One region of the Comamonas sp. C24C genome, then DNA from elsewhere that is predicted to be linked to it. Evidence: predicted binding sites of a transcription regulator. Region 1 holds the regulator's gene; each other region holds the start of a gene.
What was found. Region 1 encodes HrcA, which represses chaperone genes, less so after heat shock. Its sites were predicted from a motif close to TTAGCACTCNNNNNNNNNGAGTGCTAA; they were not measured.

Region 1 (6,290 bases):
GCACTGCGTGGGCCAGAACGCCGGGCCCTGCCCGCCACCTGCCCAGTCGCCAGCCGGCCCGGCGGCGGGCGACTCCTGGCAGAAACGGGAGCCCCGCTTCATCGCCTTTGCCCAGGCGGCGCAAGACCGCCAGAAAAGCCTGGGTTCGCCGTTCACCACCTACTCCTATATCGACGTCCTGCGAGGCGACATTCCAGCAGCCGCCTTTCGCGGCAAATACGTGCTGATTGGAGCGACCGCGGCTGGTCTCGGCGAAAAATTCACCGCCCCCATCGGCCTGGATGCACGCCTGATCTCCAATGTGGAAATGCTGGGCCATGTGCTCAACGGCATATTGCAGGGCACGCACCTGGAGACGGCATCTGCCCTGCTCAACCGCAGCCTCAATCTGCTGCCCGTGCTGCTGGGCCTGCTGGCCCTTGCCTGGTTCGGACCCTCTGGCGGGCTGATGTCCAGCATCCTGCTGGCCTTGCTCAGTCTGCTGATTGCCGGCCTGGCACCGCGCTGGGGCCATATCCAGACAGAACCCGCAGCAGCGCTGCTGAGTCTGGCACTTGCCTACCCGCTGTGGAGCTGGCTGCGCCTTCGCGCCGCGACACGCTTTCTGGCGCTGGAGCTGCGCGATCTGCAGGACCAGGGGCTGCCGACTGCCAGCCGCAGCGCTCTCAAGGGAGATGCCCTGGATCAGCGCATCTCGGCCGTGGAGCAGGCCTCGCGCCAGCTGCGCTCCCTGCATCACTTCGTGAGCGAAAGCCTGCGCCAGCTGCCATCCGCCACCTTTGTCTGCGGCCGCAACGGACTGGTGCTGCTGGCCAATACCGCAGCCCACCGCTATATCGAAAGCCTGGGCCTCAACCTGCAGCAAGGCGACGACCTGGTCTTGCTGCTGGCCGAACTCCACCACGCCGCCAGTGACGAGGAACGCGCTGCCAAAGCGCCCGGCGCCAACACCCCCCTGCTGAACCGCAGCGCCATGCAAAATGCCACTCTGCCGCGTCAAAGCGAGGGGCGCGACTCCCAGGGCCGCCATCTTATGCTGCTGAGCCAGACCTTCGAGGCACCGCCCACCTCTGGCTGGCTCATCACCCTGGTCGATATCAGCGACCTGCGCAGCGCACAGGCCCAGCGCGACCAGGCCATGCAGTTCATCTCCCACGATATCCGCGCGCCCATCGGCTCCATCATCACCTTGCTGGAGATGCAGCGTACGGGCAAGCGCATCGAGTCGGAGGAGGCCCTCTTCGCCCGCATAGAGGGCTACGCCCAGTCGTCGCTGCAACTGGCGGACGACTTTGTGCATCTGGCCAGAGCCCAGCGACAGCAATACCGCAGCGAGATTGTGGACCTGGGCCTGCTGGCGGATCAAGCCGTCTCGGACTGCTGGGCCCAGGCCAGCCAGCAGAACATGCAACTGGTGTTCGAGCTGCCGGATGCCGAAGCCTGCGTGCACGGCGACCCGGGCCTGCTGCACCGCGCCGTCATCAACTTGCTGACCAACGCCATCAAGTACGGCAAGCCGCAGGATACAGATGCAGGCGCGGTGGTCGACATCCGCATCGTCGAGCAGGGCAGCCAATGGGGCATTGCCGTGCACGATCACGGCCCGGGCATGGATGAGGAGTCACTGGCCAGACTCAGCCAGCCCTTCGAACGTCTGCATCAGCACCAGCGCATGGACGGCGTGGGCCTGGGCCTGGCCTTCACGCGCACCGTGGCACAGCGCCACGGCGGCAGTCTGCAGATCAGCAGCCAGCCCGGCCAGGGCAGCACCTTCAGCCTGCTGATCCCCAAGGCCTGAGAGCGACTGAAAACCGAGCGGCCTCAGGCCCGGAAACGAAAAAACCTCAGAACTTTGCAGTTCTGAGGTTTGACGTTTTTTGGTGCGGCTGGCAGGAATCGAACCCACGACCCCTTGGTTCGTAGCCAAGTACTCTATCCAGCTGAGCTACAGCCGCAACAGGGTTGTATTCTAGCAGCGCAAAAACGCCCGCCAGATCAAACCTGGCAATTTTTTCACACCCGACAAAGAAAAAAGCCTGCCATCGATGAAGACGGCAGGCTTTCATGCTGCTTGCCAGGGCGTGGCGGACTTGAGCCGACGACCAAAGGATCATGAACCCTGTCAACCCAACGGATCGGTTTGACTACCGATATTCCAGTGTCACCACTCGGCTCGGATGCATGGTGCCCACCTCGGAAGTTGCAGCCATCGGCGAATCTGACACGCTTACCTTGACCATGTGTTCGGTTGCAGGAGCAAGCTTACCTTCGCGGGTGAAGCAACTGGCTTGAGGTTTGGTGGGCGCTGCGGCGCCGAACTCTGTGACCTTGCAGTGCGTGGGTTCCACAATCGAGCCAACGAATCGGATGGTTCCACTGGCTGCTTGAGTCATAGATGGAACACACAGTTGAAGCGCAATAGCAATTACTGGCAGGCATATTTTCATGACCATTCCACTTTCTGAGATCGTTGAAGAAAAGGCTCTTCCCATTTGTTAACGACCAATAATTCGCATACTTGAGTTTTCTGCGCTAAGGGAAGCCACCATGGCGCACCTGCCGGTTTATTCCACGATGTTCATGGGCATCACGGATAGGTTCTGAGTGGACGCTGCGTTCCTTGCGACGTCGAAGCGGATACCGATATCTCAGCGAAGGACTGTCACTGCGTACTCGAGGCAACGGCCGGCGCACGTCCACTTTTGTTGAGGACCTGTGCCGCTTTGCGCTGACTAAAGTCCCTCCGTGCGCTCTGAGCCAGCCAGAAGCAGCGCATGAGGAACAGGCCGAGCTCAATCGGTCATCGCGACAGCTTCAACAACCATGAAGTTGATCGACAAAGGCTGCCAGCAAACAGCTCAACGAAGCCGCTCACGAAGCAGCAAACGATTTGAGGCCAATGCACGAAATCGAGTTGCCAATGCTCCGGCCCTGTCTGCAGGAAGTGAGACCTAGGCGCGGGACCCGGCTTGAGGCTGGCTCAGACTTAGCCAAACCGCTTCTGTGCTTGGGAAGGAACAGGCTTGTACCTTGGTGACCTGGCTGATGAAGAGAGCAATGTCCGGCTGCTGGTCCTTCAAGCACAACGCGCGTGACTGTCAGTTCTTGCACGCCTCTGACGGATAACAAAAAACGAGAGCAGGCAGTGCCATCAAGCCGCTAGAAAGTACAAAACCATGTACTACTGGATGCATATGGAATGCATCAACAGATAAAGAAAAAGCCCGCTATTTTTTAGATAGCAGGCTTTCCTTATGTAGATTGGTAGGGCGTGGCGGACTTGAACCGACGACCAAAGGATTATGAGTCCTCTGCTCTAACCAACTGAGCTAACGCCCCAACACTGACAACAGCCGTGGCTGCCACCAGAAAAACTTCGCCATTGTAGGGCCTAACGCTTGTGACTCAGAGCATTGCTCACCAGTTTGGATGTGATATCGACAATCTGGATCATCTTGTCGTAGTGCATGCGCGTGGGGCCGATCACCCCCAGGGTGCCTACCACCTTGCCATCAAGCTCATAGGGAGCGCTCACTACGGACAAATCTTCAAACGGCACGGTCTGGCTCTCGCCACCGATATAGATGCGCACGCCATCGGCCTGATTGGAGAAGTCCAGCAGCCTGAGAATCTGCGTTTTCTGCTCGAACAGGTCGAAAGCGCGGCGCAGATTGCCCATGTCGCTGGAAAAATCGCTCACCGACAGCAGATTGCGCTCGCCGGCGATCACCACATCCTCGCGATCGTGGTGGCTCATGACTTCGGCACCTACATTCACCGCCGCCTGCATGAGGCTGGCAACCTGGCCCCGCAATTGCTCCACCTCGGTTTGGAGACGCGCGCGCACCTCCTCCATTGTCAAACCGGCGTAATGGTGATTGAGGAAATTCGAGGCTTCTATCAGTTGCGAGGACTCGTAATCCACATCCGTGAAGATCACGCGGTTTTGCACATCGCCTTCGGGCGAGACGATGATGACCAGAAAGCGCCGCTCCGACAGGCGCACGAACTCGATATGCTTGAAGACGGAGCTGCGACGCGGCACCATGACCACGCCCACGAACTGGGAGAGGTTGGACAGCAGGTTGGCCGCATTGGCGATCACCTTCTGCGGCTGTTCGGGGATCAGGCCGGGCGTTACAAGATCGGAGCGGTCCACGGTCAGCATGGTGTCGACAAACAGGCGATATCCCCTGGCTGTCGGCACGCGGCCTGCCGATGTGTGAGGGCTGATGATCAGACCCATCTCTTCCAGGTCGGCCATCACGTTGCGTATGGTGGCAGGCGACAATTCAAGCCCGGATGCACGTGAAAGAGTGCGCGAGCCGACTGGTTGACCGTCAGCGATGTAACGCTCGATCAGCGCTTTGAGCAATAACTTGGCACGTTCGTCGAGCATGATTTCATTTTAATGATGTAATTTCCCAGATGACATCCACGTTCCACCATATTGCCCTGATCGGCAAGTACCACACACCGGCAGCAGGGGTTCCCTCCGATGCGGCCAGCGAAGCACTGCAACGGATTGCCGGTTATGTGCGCAGCATGGGTTGTGAGGTGATTCTGGATACCCAGTCGGCCATCTACGCGGGCCTGCCCGATTACCCGAGCATGGACGTGGACGGCCTGGGCAAGCATTGCGACCTCGGCCTGGTGGTGGGCGGCGACGGCACCATGTTGGGCGTGTGCCGCCATCTGGCGCGCTATGGCACGCCGCTGGTCGGCATCAACCAGGGCCGCCTCGGGTTTGTCACCGACATTGCCCTGGATGAATTCGAAGCCTCCATCACGCCCATCCTGCAGGGCGAATACGAGGAAGACGAACGCACGCTGATGAATGCTCGCGTCATGCGCGACGGCCAGTGCGTGTTTGAAGCCCAGGCCATGAATGACGTGGTGGTCAACCGTGGCTCTACCTCGGGCATGGTGGAGCTACGCATCGAGGTCGGCGGCAGCTTTGTCTCCAACCAGCGCGCTGACGGCTTGATCGTGGCCACCCCCACGGGCTCTACCGCCTATGCGCTCTCGGCCGGCGGCCCCATGCTGCACCCCTCGATTCCGGCCTGGGTGATGGTGCCCATCGCGCCGCACAACCTCTCCAACCGCCCCATCGTGCTCTCCGACGCCCAGGAGGTGACTATCGAGGTGGTGGGCGGCCGTGGCGATGCCAGCGCGAACTTTGACATGCAGTCCCTGAAATCGCTGCAGCATGGCGATCGCATCCTGGTGACCCGCGCCGATCACAGCGTGCACTTTCTGCACCCCAAGGGCTGGAATTACTTCGACACCCTGCGCAAAAAGCTGGGCTGGAACGAGGGAGGCGTCTGACCATGGCCTTGAAGCGCATCGTCCTGCGGGACTTTGTGATTGTTCAGTCACTCGACCTGGACTGGCAGACCGGCTTCACGGTGCTGACCGGCGAAACCGGCGCCGGCAAATCCATCATGCTCGACGCCCTGCAACTGGTGCTGGGCGCACGCGCCGACGCACAGGTGGTGCGCGAAGGCTGTCCCCAAGCCGATATCTGCGCCGAGTTCGATTGCCCCCCTCACCTGCACGAATGGCTGGAAGAGTCGGGTTTTGCGCAAGAGCAGGATTTGCTGCTGCGCCGCGTCATAGACAGCCTGGGCCGCAGCCGCGCCTGGATCAATGGCTCGCCCGCCACGGCCACGCAGCTGCGCCATCTGGGCGATCAGCTGATCGACATTCATGGCCAGCATGCCTGGCAAAGCCTGACCCGCCCGGACGCGGCACGCGCCATGCTGGATACCTACGGCGGTATTGAAACCGCACAGCTCAAGTCGTTGTGGCAGGAATGGCGCCAGAGCCATCAGGCTCTGGAGCAGGCGCTTTCGGCCCAGGACAATCTGCAGCGCGAGCGAGAGCGACTGCAATGGCAGATATCCGAGCTGGACAAGCTGTCGCCGCGCGCCGAAGAGTGGGATGAGCTCAACGCCCAGCACACGCGCCTGTCGCACGCGCAGACCTTGATGGACTCGGCCCAGTCCTGCCTGCAGCTGCTGGAAGATGACGATGCGGGAGCGGCCACCCCATTGGGCAGGGCCCACCACCTGCTGCAGGATCAGGAGCACCTGGAGCCCGAGTTTCAGAGCATTGCCGACGTGCTCGGCTCCTGTGTGGCCCAGTTGCACGACGCCCGCCACTCGCTGCAGGCCTATCTGCGCCGCGCCGACCTGGACCCCGAGCTGCTGGCCGATCTCGACGAACGCCTGTCGCTGTGGATGCAGCTGGCGCGCCGCTACAAGCGCACGCCCGAAGAGTTGCCCGCC
Region 2 (6,290 bases), on a different contig from region 1:
TTGCCACCATACCAGCAGCGGCAGCAGCAGCATGTAGAAGACGGATTGCCAGTCGCGCCAATGACGCAGGGCGGGATAGCGGTGCCTGCTCATTCAGCGACGAGGGCTTTGGGGAACGCTGTCCGTGACCCGCGTTCGCATGATCTGGTCCATGAAGGCCAGTGCAAAGCCATAGTTGCCAGCGGGGCGCGCGTGGTGCAGATGGTGGCGGCGGCTGGCAGCCAGTGGGTGCGTGTCGGAGACCTTGGGGAAAAAATCGTAGTTGGAATGGCCGATCAGATTGAGGATCAGGCTCAGCACCGGTACCGAGGCCAGCGACCAGAAGTAGAAGTCATGCACCAGCATGGGCAGCAAGATGATGTTGCCCAGCATCAGCGCTTCGATGGGGTGAAAGCTGTAGGTGGACCAGGGCGTGGTCACCACGGAGCGATGATGGTCGCCGTGATAGCGCACCAGGCGGCGGGTGTGCAGCAGGCGATGGTTGATCCAGAAGTGCACATCGTTCCAGATCAGCAGCGTAAAGATCTCAAGAGCAATGCGTCCGGCGCTGGCCGTGGGCGAGAGCTGCGCCCAGCCCAGCTGCAGCAAGCCCCAGGGGACGATCATGCCGATGCCGAAGATCAGAATGGAATGAAAGGACTGGCGCCATTCGCGCTGCAATTGATCGGGCTTGAGCGGGCGCGTATCCAGTGGTCTGCCGATGCCCGCTCGGGCGAGAAATGCTGTCAGAGCGCCCATGAGCAGGCCGCCCAGCAGATAAATACCCCCGAAAAAAACCAGACCCAAAGCCATGACTTGCCAGGCATTGAGCTGTGTGAACCAGGTACCAGCGTCCATGAAGGCTCCAAAAGCGGTGGCGCAGCCCCAGAAACGACAATGCGCCCGACGGCATAGCGTAAACCCATGCCTGTCGGGCGCATGATAAAGGACGCCGCGGTAGCTCTCGTTGATACCCGGAGTAGCTTCAGCGTGTGGGATGGAGGAGAACTGGCGCCCCTCATCTGCGTGACAGCGAGCAAGCGCCGCCGCGCAGCGAGGCTGCGGTCCCCCTCGTGGGAAGCCGCAAAGCGGCTCAGGGGGCGTGTTTACTGCGCCGTGATGCCCTGCTCGCGAATGATGGTGCCCAGCGCCTTTACGTCCTGCTGGATGCGGTTGCTCAGGCCTTCAGGCGAACTGCCCACGGCTTGCCAGCCTTGCATGGACAGCTTCTGGCGCATTTCTGGTGTGCGCACGATCTCGCTGACGGCCGCCGCCAGCTTGTCCACATGGGCCTTGGGCATAGACTTGGGCGCTGCCACGGCGTTCCAGATTTCCAGGTCGAAGTTGTTGACGCCGAGTTCCTTGAGGCTGGGCAGGCCGGGAGCCAGCGGACTGCGTGCGGCAGAGGTCACGCCAATGCCATGCAGCTTGCCGGCCTGAATCTGCGCCATGGCCAGTGCCGGAGGCAGCATGGACAGCTTCAAATCGCCACCCTGAATGCCGTTGAACACCTGTGGGTAGCCGGTATAGGGCACATGCACGGCCTTGATGGCCGAGCGGCTCTTGAGCAATTCCATGCCCAGATGGCCCACGGTACCGACGCCGGGAGAACCATAGCTCCATTTGTCGCCAGCCTTGGCGGCCGCTTCCATGAAGGCCTTGCCTTGAGGGGCCGACGAGGGGGCCACCAGTACCAGCGGCGCCACACCGATCAGGCTCACGGGCTGCAGATCCTTGATGGGGTCATAGCGCACAGCGGGGTTGAGCATCTTGGCAATGGTCATATTGCCGTTGATCATCACGCTGAAGGTATAGCCGTCGGCCTTGGCCACGTATTCACCGGCGATATTGCCGCCTGCACCCACACGGTTTTCCACGATGATGGTCTGGCCCAGCTTTTTTTCCAGAGGCTCGGCCAGTGCGCGCGCGCTCAGATCGGGCGAGGAGCCAGCAGGGAAGCCCACGATCAGGTGCAGGGGCTTGTCGGGCCAGTTGTCAGCCGCCACGGCGGCCGGAGCCATGGCAGTCGCCATCATGGCGACGCCTGCAGCAATCAGGCTGCGGCGGGACAGACTCTTCAGAATTTGCGAAGTGCGAATAGGCATGGCAGGTCTCTTTTGAATTTTTGATGGGTGATCGGTGTGCATGAAAACATGCATCGATTCCGAAAAATAAAAAACCCGGAAATTATCCGGGTTTGAGGTTCAGCATTTCAGCCTTTTAATGACTTGGTGCGCAAGTTGGCGTTTACGCAAACTCGGCCAGCGCTTTTTTCATCTTTTTCATGGCGGCTACTTCAATCTGGCGAATGCGCTCGGCGCTCACGCCATATTCGGCAGCCAGCTCATGCAGTGTCATGCCGCCGGAGCCGTCGTCATTGACCTTGAGCCAGCGTTCTTCAACGATGCGGCGGCTACGGTCATCCAGGCCCTCTAGGGCCATGACCAGACCATCGGTCGCCAGATGATCGCGCTGACGCGATTCCAGCATGGCGGTAGGCTCGTGGCTGGCATCGGCCAGGTAGGCGATGGGGCCGAAGGCCTGCTCTCCGTCGTCGCTGGGAGAAGGATCCAGCAGCACATCGCCGCCGGCCAGACGGGTTTCCATCTCGATGACTTCCTCGCGCTTGACGTTGAGCTTGGCAGCGACAGCGTCAATTTCGTTCGAAGTCAGGGTTTCGCGCAGGGCCAGTTCATCGTCGGCCATGGCGGCGTCGGACTTCAGGTCATGCTTCATCGAGCGCAGATTGAAGAACAGCTTGCGCTGGGCCTTGGTCGTGGCGACCTTGACCATGCGCCAGTTCTTCAGAATGTATTCGTGGATTTCCGCCTTGATCCAGTGCATGGCGTAGCTGACCAGACGCACACCCTGATCGGGGTCGAAGCGTTTGACAGCCTTCATCAGTCCCACATTGCCTTCCTGAATCAGGTCGCCGTGAGGCAGGCCATAACCCAGGTACTGGCGCGAGATGGAGACGACCAGACGCAGGTGAGACATCACCAGACGCCCGGCGGCGTCCAGATCATTGTGTTCTTTGAGCTTGCGAGCGTAGTCCTGCTCTTCCTCAAGGGTGAGCATTGGCATACGATTGACCGCCGAGATATAGGCATCCAGGTTGCCCAGCGGAGGTACCAGCGCCCAGGGGTTCGCGGGCGCCAAGGCAGTAGCAATGGAGCCGGAGGCAGTTTTCATTGCAGGTTTCCTTTCTTCCATGATCTTCATATTAGCACTCCGTTAGAGAGAGTGCTAAAGACAAAGTTCCCACAGCTTTTGTTGGTTTTCTAATGGCGCAGGCGGCCAGTAGCGATTCATGGAGAATTCTTTGCATTCCCTTCGACGCCGGCCTTTTTCGGCATCTGGAGCAGTGCTCTAGCTGGAATGAGAGGCCAGGTTGTGCAGGTTCGCTCTGATTAATGTCTCTAATTTCCTAGCCGCCGAGCTTCGAGGTGCGTGGCGGCGCATCACCATGCCCAAGGGACGTTGAATTCCAGGAGCCGACAAAGGAATCTGCGCGAGGCGGTCGGCCTGTAGCAGCGATATGGCAGTTTCGGGTAATGCACTGATCCCCAGGCCCGCGCTGACCAGAGCTCCTATGGTTGCAATATGGTCAACTTCAAAGACAGGAGCAAAGTAAAGCCCTTTTGAGAGCAGATTCGCATCAATGTACTGGCGGACGCTGGCAGAGCTGGGCATGGAGACATGCGGATAGTCCAGAGTGGTCTCGATCGGGACGGGGCCTGCCTGCTTTGAAAGAGGATGGTCATCGGGACAGATGAGAAAGAACTGGTCCTCCATCAGTTGCTCATAGGCGAGGTCTTCCTGTTTGGGATCGGCTGCCGTGAGCGCAAAGTCGACCTTGCCATCACGAACGAGATCAAACGCCGGGCCCGACAAGGTATCAAGCAAGGCAAGGCGCACCCCGGGGTGAATCCGCGTGAATTCGGCAAAGACCTTTGGCAGCAGCGAGGCGGCCAGAGAGGGAAGTGCGGCAACGGTCACCGAACCTGTTCTGAGCTGTACGGTGTCCGTCACGGCGCGCAAGGCACGCTGCGTGTCGCGCAAGATCTCCTGGGCATGGGCGATAAAGACATGGCCCGCATCGGTCAGCTCGACGGCGCGAGTGGTGCGCTCAAACAGTCTTGCCCCGATCTGGGCTTCTACACGCGCAATCAGGGCCGACAGCGCAGACTGCGAAAGGTGAACCTGGAGGGCGGCTTGGCCAAAGCTCTTGGTCTGGCTCAGAGCGACCACCGCCCTCAGGTCTTTGGTTGATAGATTGGCTTCCACCACCGCAGTATAGGTAGCGGAGCTGCAGCTTTTTGCAGCTCCGCCATCTGGGCTTATTCAGCCTTGATGTCGCTATCTTTGATCAATTTGGCCCACTTGGCGTACTCGGCATTGATGATCTTGGCCGACTCTTCAGGCGTGGTGTAGGTGGCAATGGCGCCCTGGGCGAGCATGGAGTCCTTGACATCCTGCTTGGACAGAATCACTTTCAGCGCCGAATTGACCTTCTGAATGACTGCAACTGGCGTTCCTGCGGGAGCCGAGAGTGCAAACATGGAGCTGACCTGCATGTCTGGAAATCCGGCTTCCACCACAGTAGCGATATCTGGAACCGAGGCGACGCGTTCTTTGGTTGTGGTGGCCAAGGCCCGGAGCTTGCCTGCCTTGATCTGGCTTTGTGCGGCAGGAACGGTGTCAATCATGGCATTGATCTGACCGCCGAGCAGGTCGGAAAGAGCGGGGCCGCTGCCTTTGTAGGGCACATGAACGACTTCCACCTGCGTCTGGCGTTTGAACATCTCGATCGAGAGATGCTGGGGCGAGCCATTGCCTGCGGAAGCGAAGGTGACGCTGCCAGGGCTGGCCTTGGCAAGGGCCACCAGTTCCTTGACGGATTTCGCCTGAACATTGGGATTGACCACAAATACCAGCGGAACGCTGCCAACCACCGAGATGTGAGCGAAGCTCTTGTGGATGTCAAAAGGAGTCACCGCAGGCGTTAGCGCTGCATTGATGGTGTGGCTCGTGAAGGCGCCCATCAGCAAGGTGTAGCCGTCGGCAGGTGATTTGGCGACTTGACCCGCCCCCAGACTGCCACCAGCTCCGGCACGGTTATCGACGACGAACTGCTGCCCGAGCGCATCTGAAAGCTGCTTGGCAAGAACGCGGCCGATGACATCGGTCGCTCCGCCCGGTGCATAGGGAACCACCAGCCTCACGGGTTTGTTGGGGTAGTCGGTCTGCGCAATGGCTGCTCCCGATGCGCCGGCTGCGACGAGGGCGGTTGCAAGCAGGTTAACGAGCTTGCGGTGGCGCATGCCCGGATTGACGGGTTCTGTGGGTTTCATGAAGTCTCCTTAGGGTTTTCAGGTATGCGCTTTCTTGTTCGAGCGCTCGATTTTTCTTTTAATCAATAATATTATTAATAATCAATGCATCAACAATGGTTAACCCTTCCATGACGAACAAGCCAGACCTGCAAGCCACGATTCATCCGGAAGCCGCATCGAGCGGCATCTCCAAAGGACTCACCAACTACGGTGATCGCGGCTTCTCTCTTTTTTTGCGCAAGGCCTTCATCAAAGGAGCGGGCTATACCGACAAGGCGCTGGACAGGCCTGTGATCGGTATCACGAACACCGGCAGTTCCTACAACCCTTGTCACGGAAACATGCCGCAACTGATTGAGGCGGTGAAGCGCGGCATCCTGATGGCCGGTGGGCTTCCCATGGACTTCCCGACCATCTCCTTGCACGAGAGCTTTTCCCAGCCGACCAGCATGTATCTGCGCAACCTCATGTCCATGGACACTGAGGAGATGCTGCGAGCGCAGCCCATGGATGCGGTCGTGCTGATTGGGGGGTGCGACAAAACAGTGCCGGCTCAGCTGATGGGCGCGGCTTCGGTCGGACTGCCGGCGGTTCAGCTGGTGACCGGCTCCATGCTCACCGGATCGCATCGAAGCGAAAGAGTGGGAGCCTGCACCGATTGCCGACGCTACTGGGGTAAATTCCGTGCCGAAGAAATTGATGCGGAGGAAATCTCCGACGTCAACAATCAGCTCGTCGCCAGTGTGGGCACCTGCTCGGTGGCGGGCACTGCCAGCACGATGGCCTGTATCGCAGAGGCTCTGGGAATTGGCCTTCCAGGCAGTGCGACGCCTCCCGCGGTCACTGCCGACCGCATCCGGATTGCTGAACGATCCGGTGAGGTGGCCGTGCACATGGCGCGTACAGGATTGAGCATTGACAAGATTCTCACGCCAGCTGCTTTCGAGAACGCCATGCGCGTGCTGCTGGCCATGG
Region 3 (6,290 bases), 190 kb from region 1:
TCGACCTTGCCGGCCGGCACCGATGTGGATGCTTGGACATTGGGCGGCTCCTATCGCACCGGACCTCTTTATCTGATGGCTGGTTATGGCCAGAACAAGGTCAAGGATAGTCTGGCGGCTGCGGGCGCAGGTGCTGCTTTTGATGCCGGCTTGCTCAACGCATATTGGACAGGTTCGTCCAATGGTGGCTTTATCGCGGGCAATGCTCCTGGCAATTTTGCCAACAAGCGTGAGATGTTCAAGGTGGGCTTTGGCTACCAAGTCACTCCGCAGCTCAATGCCGGCATGCACTACTACCATGCCAAGCAATCGGGGTCGGCGACTGGCGCCTTCAATGGCAAGGCTGACTTTATCGTTGCCGTGGCCGACTATGCCTTCTCCAAGCGTACCGATGCCTATTTCGCGGTGGACCACACCAAGACCAAGGGCGGTGCGGGCGTGATGCTTGATGCCAATGGCGCGAAAAAGCGTACCGGCATCACCATCGGTCTGCGTCATCGCTTCTGAGGCAAATCCTTGGATGCAAAAGCCAGCCGATATCGGCTGGCTTTTTTCTGCCCGGAGCCGAGCAGCTCGTGAAGCGGGACGCAAAAAGAAAAGGTCGCAGATGCGGCCTTTTCTTTTGTGCAAAACCGGATGGTGCAGACCACCCGGTAGCAGCAGAGCAATTACATGCCCATGCCGCCCATGCCACCCATGCCGCCCATGTCGGGCATGGCAGGAGCTGCATCAGCCTTGGGGGCTTCTGCGATCATGCACTCGGTGGTCAGCAGCAGGGAAGCCACGGAAGCGGCATTCTGCAGAGCAGTGCGAGTCACCTTGGTGGGATCCAGGATACCCATTTCCAGCATGTCGCCGTAGCTGTCGTTGGCAGCGTTGAAGCCGTAGTTGCCGGAGCCGTTCAGCACGGCGTTCACGACCACCGAAGGCTCGCCACCGGCGTTGGCCACGATTTCGCGCAGAGGGGCTTCGATAGCCTTGAGCACCAGCTTGATGCCGGCGTCTTGTTCGGCATTGCCGGTAGCCAGGGCGCCAACGGCTTGCTTGGCGCGCAGCAGGGCCACGCCACCGCCGGCCACGATGCCTTCTTCCACAGCAGCGCGGGTAGCGTGCAGGGCGTCTTCCACGCGGGCCTTCTTTTCCTTCATTTCGACTTCGGTGGCAGCGCCAACCTTGATCACGGCAACACCGCCGGCCAGCTTGGCCACGCGCTCTTGCAGCTTTTCACGGTCATAGTCGCTGGTCGCTTCTTCGATCTGAGCGCGGATTTGCTTGACGCGGGCTTCGATTTCAGCGGCTTGGCCAGCACCGTCGATGATGGTGGTGTTTTCCTTGCCGATTTCGACGCGTTGGGCTTGGCCCAGGTCTTCCAGGGTCACCTTTTCCAGCGACAGGCCCACTTCTTCAGCGATGACCTTGCCGCCAGTCAGGATGGCGATGTCTTCCAGCATGGCCTTGCGGCGGTCGCCGAAGCCAGGTGCCTTCACAGCCACAACCTTCAGGATGCCGCGGATGGTGTTGACCACCAGAGTCGCCAGGGCTTCGCCTTCAACGTCTTCGGCAATGATCAGCAGAGGACGGCCGGCCTTGGCCACAGCTTCCAGTGTGGGCAGCAGGTCACGGATGTTGCTGATCTTCTTGTCGAACAGCAGCACGAAGGGGTTGTCCAGAACAGCGGCTTGCTTTTCGGGATTGTTGATGAAGTAGGGCGACAGGTAACCACGGTCGAACTGCATGCCTTCGACGACGTCGAGTTCGTTGTCCAGCGACTTGCCTTCTTCAACCGTGATCACGCCTTCCTTGCCGACCTTGTCCATCGCGTCGGCAATAATCTTGCCCACGGATTCGTCGGAGTTGGCAGAGATCGAGCCGACTTGGGCGATTTCCTTGGAGGTGGTGGTGGCCTTGGATTGCTTCTTCAGCTCTTCCACCAGGGCGGCGACAGCCTTGTCGATGCCGCGCTTCAGGTCCATGGGGTTCAGGCCGGAAGCCACGTACTTGGAGCCTTCGCGCACGATGGCCTGGGCCAGCACGGTAGCGGTGGTCGTACCGTCACCAGCGATGTCGTTGGTCTTGGAGGCCACTTCCTTCACGAGCTGGGCGCCCATGTTCTGCAGCTTGTCCTTGAGCTCGATTTCCTTGGCCACGGACACGCCGTCCTTGGTCACAGTGGGGGCGCCGAAGGAGCGCTCCAGCACCACATTGCGACCCTTGGGGCCCAGGGTAACCTTGACTGCGTTAGCCAGGATGTTCACGCCTTCAACCATGCGTGCACGTGCTTCACCGCCGAAAACTACGTCTTTTGCTGCCATTTTTGGCTCCTAAAGAATGGGGTTCAAATGTTCTGCCAGCGCTTATCAATCAATCGCCAGCAGCTATGAATAGGGGAGGTGTTCGGGAAGGATTACTTCTCGACGACTGCGAACAGGTCGTCTTCCTTCATGACCAGCAGCTCGTCGCCGTGGATCTTCACGGTTTGGCCAGAGTACTTGCCGAACAGAACGCGGTCGCCGACCTTCACGTTCAGGGCGATCAGTTCGCCCTTGTCATTGCGCTTGCCGGGACCCACAGCCAGCACTTCGCCCTGGTCAGGCTTCTCGGTGGCAGCATCAGGGAGCACGATGCCCGAGGCTGTCTTGGTTTCGTTTTCGAGGCGCTTGACAATCACGCGATCGTGCAGGGGACGCAGGTTCATACCAACTCCTAAATACATCAACAAAGTTGAAACAAGACTTGCCAGCCATCCTGGCCGACATTCGGAATATCTAGGGTCAAGCTGTTAGCACTCAACCCCATCGAGTGCTAATAATAAGGCAATTTCCCGAGCTTTCAAGACCTCCCCCCAGCCGATCAGAGGGCAAATTGCTCAACGAGCAGGGTTTGTTCTGGGTCATGTGTAACGTGTTTTTACAAATAGGCCTGGCTTTTGCTCTGCCAGAACATGCCTCTAGAAACCATGACTGCCCCGGCGCAGCGCGCCCAGGATCTGCTGCAGACAGACGTCTTCATTCCTCATATGCGCCAAGTCGGGCGCTGCGAGAGTTCGCTCAGAGAGCTGAATCTGATGTGGCGGCTCATAGAGTCCTCCGCCAAGATGAATTGCCCTCAGGAAGCTCAGGCCTTGTTGCCCATGATGGCCGCCACGCGTGGCGGCTTCGAGCGGCTGGAGCAGGATCTGGTGCGCTCCATGGTCATGCAGGCGGTGGCTGGAGTGACGGCAGGGCTGTCCAGTCAGGCACAGCATCTGATCGATACCCTGGTGCGCAATCTCTACGAGCGCACGGCCGATGTGGGGTTTCTGGCGACCGATGCCGTGCTGTGCGGTTTCATGGCTGGGCTGGATGGCGATGAGGCAGCCATTACCCAGCGTCTGCAGGCGTACCGGAGTAAATACACGGTCTATGCGGACATTCTGCTGCTGGATGCCGAAGGCCGGGTGCGAGCGAGTGCGCGCGAGAGGAGTCAGGCCACAGATCAGCCATGCCGGGATGCGCTGATTGCCCGTGCGCTGCAAAGCCCGGGCTTTGTGCAGAGCTTTGGTGCCACCGACCTGCTGCCGGGCCATGACAGCGGCCTGATCTATGCGCATCGCATGCTGGACCCCATCAACCGGCAAGCCATGGGCGTGCTGTGCCTGTGCTTCGACTTCGACGGTGAGATGCAAGGCATCTGGAGCGGACGCGACCAGGTCGACGGCAGTGGCGCACCAGAGGCGCAGACCAGCATCGCCCTGCTGCTGGATGAGCAGGGTCAGGTGCTGGCCAGCAGCGATCTGCACTGGATTGGTGTGGGCGCGAATGTGCAGCCTCACCGTGATGGTGCGAGCGTGCTGCATGTGCATGGGGGGCGCACCTATCTGGTGCAGTCTGCGGCATCGGCAGGCTATCAAGGCTATATGGGCCCCAAGGGCTGGCGAGCGCAGATCATGACACCGCTGGAGCTGGCCTTCGGTCTTCAATCGCAAGCGGGTCTGGATGGGCTGGATGCCGCGGTGGCTCAGGGTCTGCTGACACATGCACACCGTTTCTGCCCGCCCCTGCACGCCATCCACAGCGCGGCGGACACCATACGCCGTGTGGTCTGGAACGGGCGGGTGATGACTGCAGGCAAGCAGATGGACAACACGCGGCTGCAAGCCGTGCTGGAGCAGATTGGCGAGACGGGGGCGCGGACGAACGAGGTCTTCTCCCAATCCATTGATGCGCTCTATGGCACGGTGCTCAATACCGCACTGCGGGACAACAGCCTGCTGACGAGTCTGCTGGTGGAACTGCTGGATCGCAATCTCTACGAGCGCGCCAACGACTGCCGCTGGTGGGCATTGACGCCGCAGCTGTCCGATTTGCTGGAAGCCCTGGCCCAGGGGGAGAAGGCGGGGGATCTGGTGAGCGAGGTGTGCGGGTTGCTCACCGGCATTCACGATCTCTATACCGTCTACCAGCAAATCATGGTCTATGACGCCCGCGGCAAAGTCGTGGCCGTCAGCCATAGAGGGCAGGCAGAGAGCCACGAGCTGCTGGGCAGCCATATAGAGGCGGACAGCCTGCATCAGGTCCTGGCGCTGGCAGGGACCCAGGCCTATCACGTGTCTCCATGGAGGCCCTGTGTGCAGCACGAGGATGATGGCCCGACCTATATCTATCACGCGGCCATACGCAACGTCGACGGGATGGTGCTGGGCGGGATTGGCCTGGTGTTTCATGCACAGCGTGAGTTCAAGGCCATGCTGGAAGGCGTGACTGGCGTGCAGGCAGGAGGCGCAACCAGCAGGCAGGTGGCTTACCTGAACCGATCGGGCATGGTCATGTCCTCCTCGGATGTGCAGCTGCAGCCGGGCATGCGGCTGGATCTGCCACCGCAGATGCTGGCCTTGGCCCCAGGCCAGAGCTTGGCCCGTGCCATGGTGTACCAAGGTCAGTACTGCGTGGTGGCGATCACGGCGGGCAGCGGCTACCGGGAGTTCAAACGCAGCGACGGCTATCGCGAAGAGGTGCTTGCGCTGTCCGTGCAGGCTTTTGGTGCCGTGCAGGACGATGCCCAGGCGGCTGTCGGTCGCCGCAATACCAGGGTGCAAGGCCTGGCTGCGGCCAGTCAGGGCAGCGCATTGGGCATGGAGATGGCGACTTTTTTTGTGGGGCGCAGCGTGCTTGCCGTCGATGCGGCCTGCGTGCTCGAGGCCCAGAGTGCCTCGGCCATCGCCCCCGTTTCAGCCGGTCGCTTGCCGCACTGCGTGGGAACGCTGGCGCGGCGCAGCCAGGGAGTCGTGGCCGGCTATGTCTGGGTCTTTGATCTGGGAGCACTGCTCTTTGGCCAGCCCGTGACCAGGACGGCGCAAAGCCAGGTGATCGTGCTGGAGCACCAGGGGCTCAAGCTGGGCGTGCTGGTCAGCGATCTCGAAGGCGTGGTGCGCTTCGAGAGCGGGCAGTTGCGACTGGCTCCTGCAATGGCGGGTGCGGCAGATCAGCTGGTGGATCGCTTGATCCGTGCCAATGACGGAGATCTGCTCATCCAGTGCCTGAACGTGACAGCCTTGGTGCGCATGCTCAAGGCGCCGCTGCCGACGGAGCAGGCTGCTGGGGGCTGAACGGGCCAGGCCGCTTACTGAACCGGGAACGGGTTCTTTTCGTCGCGAGGGGCGCTGAAGTCCACGGTAGGCGTGGTCTTGATTTCGTACTGGCTGCGGTCCTTGCCTTCGATCCACTTCGGAGGCTTGCCGCGGCCGGTCCAGGTCGCGCCGCTTTCGGGGTCGTAGTACCTGGCCTCGACCTTTTTCTTTTCTTCAGGCTTCCAGGGGAAGACTTGCTGAGAGGTAAAGCCGAAGGTGGCGATCAGTTGCTTGACGGTGGCCAGGGCTTCCTTGGCTTCGGTGCTGCGCGCTTCTTCGATGCGCTTGTCCAGCGCACTTTTCTGAGCGATGAGTTCTTGATAGCTTGGCATTCTGGATTCCAGAGATAGTGTGAAAGGTCAGCACTGATTGCCGCCTTTGTTATTGTTTTGCAAAACCATTCATTTTGGCGCAAGCGCGAACGCGCCGCATTGTTGATGTTGCGTACACTCAATCTGAAAAGGGGTGCGCATCATTTTGAAGGTCTACACACATCACTCTGGATGATCCGGCCTGCAGCTCAGTCCTATTTGTCGCCAGCAGCCATGGCCTGCAGGGCCGAGCCGCTCATGCGATAGCGGATCCACTCGGTCTGCGGCAGGGCTCCCAGGCTGTCATAGAACTTGATGGAGGGCGTGTTCCAGTCCAGGCAACTCCATTCAAAGCGGCCGCAGTCCTTTTCCAT

Region 2: the regulator HrcA is predicted to act here: its motif matches at 3,203-3,229, upstream of rpoH (RNA polymerase sigma factor RpoH).
Region 3: the regulator HrcA is predicted to act here: its motif matches at 2,780-2,806, upstream of groES (co-chaperone GroES).

What each region holds. Positions count from the first base shown of each region.
Region 1 is NZ_JBKFBC010000001.1:411,003-417,292, reverse strand. Features, by position in the region: gene ACLBXN_RS01885 (CHASE2 domain-containing protein) at 1-1,798, shown strand, start outside; tRNA gene ACLBXN_RS01880 (tRNA-Arg) at 1,879-1,955, opposite strand; gene ACLBXN_RS01875 (hypothetical protein) at 2,145-2,447, opposite strand; tRNA gene ACLBXN_RS01870 (tRNA-Ile) at 3,263-3,339, opposite strand; gene hrcA (heat-inducible transcriptional repressor HrcA) at 3,392-4,399, opposite strand; gene ACLBXN_RS01860 (NAD kinase) at 4,429-5,328, shown strand; gene recN (DNA repair protein RecN) at 5,331-6,290, shown strand, end outside.
Region 2 is NZ_JBKFBC010000006.1:19,260-25,549, reverse strand. Features, by position in the region: gene ACLBXN_RS12480 (fatty acid desaturase) at 1-93, opposite strand, end outside; gene ACLBXN_RS12475 (sterol desaturase family protein) at 94-837, opposite strand; gene ACLBXN_RS12470 (Bug family tripartite tricarboxylate transporter substrate binding protein) at 1,086-2,084, opposite strand; gene rpoH (RNA polymerase sigma factor RpoH) at 2,227-3,171, opposite strand; gene ACLBXN_RS12460 (LysR family transcriptional regulator) at 3,349-4,269, opposite strand; gene ACLBXN_RS12455 (tripartite tricarboxylate transporter substrate binding protein) at 4,320-5,333, opposite strand; gene ACLBXN_RS12450 (IlvD/Edd family dehydratase) at 5,444-6,290, shown strand, end outside.
Region 3 is NZ_JBKFBC010000001.1:221,847-228,136, forward strand. Features, by position in the region: gene ACLBXN_RS00930 (porin) at 1-507, shown strand, start outside; gene groL (chaperonin GroEL) at 669-2,312, opposite strand; gene groES (co-chaperone GroES) at 2,405-2,695, opposite strand; gene ACLBXN_RS00945 (chemotaxis protein CheW) at 2,957-5,584, shown strand; gene ACLBXN_RS00950 (H-NS histone family protein) at 5,599-5,937, opposite strand; gene ACLBXN_RS00955 (GNAT family N-acetyltransferase) at 6,132-6,290, opposite strand, start outside.